One region of the Neobacillus sp. Fa239 genome, then DNA from elsewhere that is predicted to be linked to it. Evidence: a T-box and tRNA genes for the amino acid it is inferred to sense, from the RefSeq annotation. Region 1 holds a T-box; the other holds one or more tRNA genes.

Region 1 (3,423 bases):
TCGGAATTTATATGTTCACCATCACCGGTGTAAGCCTCTTGTTGAATATCACCGCCTGCAACCACCTGCTTAATTGGCAAGGCAAATTGCTGGGCGAATTCATAGTCGCGTTCATCATGTGCAGGAACGGCCATGATGGCACCCGTTCCATAGCTGACTAGGACATAATCGGCAATCCAGATCGGCATCTTCTCGCCATTTGCAGGGTTAATCGCAAATGCCCCGGTAAATACTCCGGATTTTTCTTTCGCAAGATCGGTTCGTTCAAGATCGCTCTTACTTTTCACTTTTTCTAAATAGGCATCAACTGCTGGACGTTGTTCTTCTGTAGTAATCTTGTCGACAAACGAATGTTCAGGAGCAAGCACTGCGTAGGTCGCACCAAACAATGTATCAGGTCGAGTGGTAAATACCGTAAACGTTTCATCATGTCCGGCAATTTGGAAGGTAACTTCGGCCCCTTCAGAACGGCCAATCCAATTTCGTTGCATTTCCTTCAAACTTTCCGGCCAATCAAGCTCCTCAAGATCCTCAAGTAAACGGTCGCCATATGCCGTAATTTTTAACATCCATTGTTTCATCGGGCGACGTTCAACGGGATGACCGCCACGCTCACTCTTGCCGTCGATCACCTCTTCATTTGCCAAAACAGTTCCTAGTGCCGGGCACCAGTTAACGGCTACTTCATCAATATAGGCAAGACCTTTTTCCCAAAGCTTCAAGAAAATCCATTGTGTCCATTTATAATAGTCGGGATCGGTTGTGTTTACTTCCCGGTCCCAATCATAGGAGAATCCTAAGGATTTAATTTGTCTGCGGAAGGTGTTGATATTTTGTTCCGTAAATTCAGCCGGGTCGTTACCAGTGTCTAATGCATATTGTTCAGCCGGTAATCCAAAGGCATCCCAGCCCATTGGGTGAAGGACATTATAGCCCTGCATCCGTTTAGTACGAGAAAGGATATCTGTTGCGGTATAGCCTTCTGGGTGGCCAACATGAAGTCCTGCCCCTGATGGATATGGAAACATATCTAATGCGTAGAATTTTCTTTTTTCAAATTCTTCGCTTGTTTTAAATGTTTTTTCTTCTTCCCATTTCTTTTGCCATTTTTTTTCGATTTGCTGATGATCGAAACTCATAAGTACTGCCTCCTTCTAAAAATAAAAAAATCCCCTCATCCCAAATAGGGACGAGAGGATTGTATGTATCTTCCCGCGGTACCACCCACATTAGTGTCAAAAACACTCGCTTCATTATCCTTAACGCGGAAAACGGCAAACATTACTGCAAATTTCATGTCTGCAACTCCTAGGCGAGTTCATGATGTACTCGGTTGACTCCCACCAGCCGTCAACTCTCTATTTGCGAGTATGAACCATTACTAATCCTAATCAATGTTTTTAATTATAAAGATATAGGGTTATTGTATTAAATTTTCCTGCGATTTGCAAGAAAACAAAAGCCTAAAAACAGTATCGGCCGAAGGAAATAATTTTAAACATATAAAAAAACCGGTTCGTTTATAATGAACCGGTTGTTGCATTCGCGCCAATTTGTTTTTTTGATTTGAGGACCCGGTCGTACATAAAAGTTGTAATAATCGAAATGATGAATAGACCAATTAATACAATAAACAAAGTGGACATACTATACATATCGACAATCATACCGCCAAGCAAGGGACCGATCATCCTTCCTCCAGTCGCAGTGCTGTTGACAATTCCTTGATAAAACCCTTCTCGTCCCTTAGGGGCCAATGAAAAGGCAACTGTCGGTACTGCCGGCCAAATAAACATCTCGCCAATTGTTAAAACGATCATCCCAATTAGAAACCCTGTAAAAGCTTTGGAATTCCCTACTACCAAAAATGAGAGGATAAAGATGACAATGCCAATGATCATTTGTGCTTTTAAATTGGAATTAAATCGCTTTAATACCATATTTAATAATGGCTGTCCAAGGACGATTAGTGCACCGTTAATAGTCCATAAAAAGCTATATTGCGATAAGGTAATATGAATCTGCTGTGTGTATGATGCGATGGTGGTGGTCCATTGAACATACGCCACCCAGCATAACAAATAGCCTGAACAAAGGATTAACAGGGCTTTTACATTTCTTTTGTTATTTACAATGGTTTCTTGTTGTTTTTTCGTATGATTTGCAGAACTCACTGTAATCCCCTTATAGCCAAAAACGGCAATCAGTAAAAAGATCACATACATTAGGGTGTTAGCAAGAAAGATTAATTGGAAGGAGTAATCCGCGACAATGCCTCCTAGTGCAGCACCTATGGCAACGCCGACATTTTGAGCAACGTACATGGCATTAAAGGCCTTCCGTCCTCCTTCGGTCCAAACAGAGCCTGCCATAGCATACATCGATGGGAAAATAACTCCAGTTCCTAGTCCAATAATGGTTAAAAAGAAAATATATTCGGGCCAGCCATGCCAAATCGAGAGTCCGCTCACGGCGAGCAAGGAAATAGCGATTCCAAGTAAAATGGATTTATAGCCACCGAATTTATCGAATAAACTTCCCCCGAACAAATTGCCAATGACACTTGCCCCAGAGTTGAATAGGAGCACCAGTCCCGCCATAGATAAACTTTTTCCAAGATGATTATGAATATAGATTGTATTTAGCGGCCATAAAAAAGAAGAGCCAGTTGAATTCACTGCCATTCCAATAATTAAGAGCCATAAGGCACGAGGCATGATATCGCTCCTTTATATAGTAACTATTTCGATTCCCTAGGTAATTTTAGCCTGTTTTCGATTGGGGTGCAATACTTTTTCTAAAGGACATACAAAAACCCCCAACAGCATGTTGAGGGCTTATTTGATCACGATGATTGATCTTGTTCCTGATGCATTTTCGATTTGACCGGCTGGCCGCCAGATTGTTCGTATTTCTTTTTTGATTGCTTGACTAAATCTACATCCTGGCCAAGCTCTATATCGTTACTATTGATTCCATTTCGTGTCTTTTGCTCGGGATTTTGCTGTTTTGATCGTTTTTTCACTAAGTTTGTCCTCCTCTTAATACCCCTGTAGGATCATCGTATTTTGGATCTGCTGCAGCTGCAATCTCATTCTGTGAAGCTGCTCCCGCTGCTGCGAATTTGCAAATTGCGCCATCTTGCAAATATCCTGATACGTGTCTTCAAGAGATTGTAAAGCCTGCGTGTAATCATCATTATTATAGTGCTCTTGAAGGCTGCTTTCTTTGTATTGGTTCTGGGCATATCGAATAGCATCCTCACACTGCTGAATTAAATTTTCCATTGACTCACGAGTAGCCATCTTAAAACCCCTTTCATACCTGCTATTTCTTGAAGCACACTGCTTCATTTATTATTTTGTTCCCCAATCCTTTTCCTAAACAAAAGGAACCGAGATATTTGCTGCCAATTTGTTCAAT
Region 2 (3,423 bases), 860 kb from region 1:
GCATTCCTTGCCATTATGACAGGTATTTTCTATCTCTTAAAAATGGAAAAACGCGTACCGTTAGAGGATGCCGAAAACGAAAAAGGCACAAAAGCAAAAGCGGGTTTAATATAAAGTAAACAAATGATGAAACAAGGGGGACGGTTCAAATGCTTCACTATTGGAACCGTCTCCTTTTAAAGGAGTGGTATTATGTCTTTCATGAGTTTAAGAGAGTTAATTGAATTGGCCGGGCAGCAAAACATAACGATTGCAGAATTAATGATCCAAACGGAAATACAGCAAAAGAGCATTCCACGGGAAGCGATTATCGAAAAAATGGCCGAGCAATTTACGGTAATGGAAGAGGCTGTTCGCAGAGGGACGACAAGTGCTGTCATGTCTCGTACCGGCTTGACCGGTGGTGATGGGCACCGTCTTCACCAATATGCTAAAAATGGAAAATCCATTATCAATCCAGTTACATTAAATGCCGCAGCCAATGCGCTGGCCGTATCAGAAGTCAATGCAGCAATGGGGCGGATTGTGGCAACACCGACTGCAGGTTCAGCTGGAATCTTGCCAGCAGTGCTCGTTCACGCTCTGGACAGCGGAACATTCCCACGAGAGCGGATCATACTGTCGATGTTCACTGCCTCTGCCCTTGGCTTGGTGATTGCCAATAAAGCTTCCATATCAGGAGCTGCTGGCGGATGCCAGGCGGAAATCGGCTCAGCAACCGCGATGGCAGCTGGCACTTTAGTTGAGCTTGCCGGTGGCACTCCAAAGCAGGTTGGAAATGCCATCGGAATTGCTTTGAAAAATTCACTGGGACTAGTTTGTGATCCGGTCGCCGGGCTGGTGGAAATTCCATGTATCGTTCGGAACGGATTACACGCGATTACCGCGCAGGCTGCGGCAGATATGGCGCTAGCAGGGATGGTCAGCATCATTCCACCTGATGAGGTGATTCATGTAATGCATGAAGTCGGGCAGCAAATGCCTGAATCGCTAAGGGAAACCGGGATTGGCGGTCTGGCTGGCACCCCGACAGGTCAAAAATTGAAGGAGCAGATTTTCAGCGAAAAGACAAGCGGTTGCGGGCCGGCTAAATATCAAAGCGCCTATGAGATTATCGGCCCTGTCATGGTTGGGCCATCCAGTTCACATACTGCAGGTGCTGTCCGAATTGGCAATATAGCCTACCAGCTGTTAAACGAAAAACCATTATTTGCAAAATTCTCTCTTATGGGTTCCTTTGCCGAAACCTATCAAGGCCATGGCACAGATTTAGCATTAATTGCAGGGGTTCTTGGATTAACAACAATGGATGAAGGTATTCCAAATGCAAAATCCATTGCCGAAGAAAATGAATTACAATACGAGTTTACGAAACGGGTGCTTGGAAGTTACCACCCGAATACAGTGCTAGTAGAATTATCAGGGGCAACGCGAACTGTAAAGGTCTTGGCCAGTTCCTTAGGCGGCGGCAAAGTAGAAGTTCAGGAATTGGATGATTATCCGTTAAAGTTTTCCGGAGAACGACCAACAATTGTAATCCGCCATACCGATCGAAAAGGGGTTATTGCCGAGTTATCAGGATCTCTTTTTCAAAAAGGGTTAAATATTGCTCGTTTGGCAAATGAACGTTCAAAAATCAATGGTTCGGCGATAACGGTTTGTGAGATTGACAATCAGATTGAAGAAAATCTCTTAACCATATTGAATAAAGAAATTCCCATCATTGATGAAATTTTATTAATCCAAACTAAATAGTGAAGAGGGGCATCTGCCCACCGCTACTTAAAAGTATTACAAAAAAACAACGTGCTGGATGTGGTGGAATTGGCAGACGCGCACGACTCAAAATCGTGTTCCGTAAGGAGTGTCGGTTCGACCCCGACCACCGGTATCTATTTTTCGAAAGAAAAACGAGAATGCTCGTCATATCAACGTTTTAAGCGTTCCTGCTAAGGTAGGGACGCTTTTTTCATTGCCCCAACATAATAATCGGTTGTCTAAACGGGGCTGCAAGTTCAAGGGCAATTTTATATACGGGACTGTTTTTAGTTTCTTTTTGTAAATTTATTACTTCTATTGGTCTTTTTGCATATGATGGTTTATTACCTAAATTTTATAAAGGGGTGTGTTAATATTGAGTAATATGTCGGTTTCAACGTCTGAGGTAAAAGTACCTTCACCGACTCGAATTCTCATCACATCCGGAATCGGAACCCTGTTCGACTCGATGGATGTGGCGTTGTTCTCTTACATCCTTGTTTCACTTGGACGGGATTGGCATCTTAATTCCGGCACAATGGGTATGCTTGGAAGTTTAGGGTTGCTTGGTATGGCAATTGGTTCTGCGTTCTCAGGCTCCCTTGCTGACCGATTTGGCCGGCGAACTATTTTCATGTGGACTCTTCTGCTCTACAGCGTTGCGTCAGGTTTATCTGGACTTGCGGCGACCGCTGGTATTCTGATGCTGCTACGCTTTTTGACTGGTCTAGGTCTTGGTGGCGAACTCCCCGTCTCCACTACCTACGTGTTGGAATCTTCAAAAGACGAAAATCGTGGCCGCCGCGTAGTGCTGTTAGAAATGTTTTGGGCCTTTGGGTCCTTGGCCGCAGCAATTATTGCATTCTTCGTCATTCCGTCAGTCGGTTGGCGAGCCGCCTTTTTGATTGGCGCAATTCCGGCGCTGTACACTATCTACCTAAGAATCAGTCTACCCGAAACACCACGCTACCGTAACTTGACTGAGCGCCTCTCGTTTAGAGAGTCATTCGTAAGGACATGGTCGAAAGGTATTAGAAGGCGCACTGCCGTGACATGGACGCTGTGGTTCACTATGAACTTTGCATACTATGGATTGTTCACCTGGTTACCTTCCATAATGGCGGCCAAAGGCTACTCTCTTGTGCACAGCATCGGGTACGTATTGATCATGACTCTTGCACAGGTTCCGGGTTACCTGACAGCAGCTTGGTTGGTCGAAAAGTGGGGACGTAAAAGAACACTCGTCATTGCCATATTTCTGTCTGGTCTGGCATCCCTGGGCTTTGGATTTGCCACAAGCACTGTCATGTTGATTTTGTTTGGGGTGTTAATCTCTTACTTCATGTTAGGAGCTTGGGCAGGCACGTATATATTTACTGTCGAACAGTTTCCTACGGCAGTCCGTGCCACCGGAATGGGTTGGTCCGCTGGATTCGGGCGTATTGGTGGTGTTTTGGCGCCAATGTTCACTGGGTTGTTACTTGGGGCAAAGGTTGGTTTCCCCATTATTTTCGGTATCTTTTTCGTCGTGCTATTAGTGGGGGCATTGATAGTTGGAGTGTTTGGTCTAGAGACGAAAGGCAAACAATTGGAGTAAAAGTGCAATAAATAATTAGCAGGGTTGCTCTCTCTACTGGGCATCCCTCTCTTTTGTTACACTCAATC

Evidence for each region. The T-box of region 1 lies ahead of leuS (leucine--tRNA ligase). A T-box ahead of a tRNA ligase gene usually reads a tRNA of that ligase, here a tRNA-Leu.
Region 2: it encodes a tRNA-Leu, which carries the amino acid that the T-box ahead of leuS (leucine--tRNA ligase) is inferred to sense. The anticodon was not compared.

Annotation. Positions count from the first base shown of each region.
Region 1 is NZ_AP041611.1:4,438,256-4,441,678, forward strand. It holds gene leuS (leucine--tRNA ligase) at 1-1,139, opposite strand, end outside; T-box leader at 1,183-1,404, opposite strand; gene ACZ5XR_RS21965 (MDR family MFS transporter) at 1,521-2,717, opposite strand; gene ACZ5XR_RS21970 (glycogen biosynthesis protein GlgD) at 2,846-3,025, opposite strand; gene ACZ5XR_RS21975 (YtzC family protein) at 3,042-3,305, opposite strand.
Region 2 is NZ_AP041611.1:3,579,900-3,583,322, reverse strand. It holds gene ACZ5XR_RS17415 (amino acid permease) at 1-114, shown strand, start outside; gene sdaAA (L-serine ammonia-lyase, iron-sulfur-dependent, subunit alpha) at 193-1,755, shown strand; tRNA gene ACZ5XR_RS17405 (tRNA-Leu) at 1,809-1,891, shown strand; gene ACZ5XR_RS17400 (MFS transporter) at 2,144-3,355, shown strand.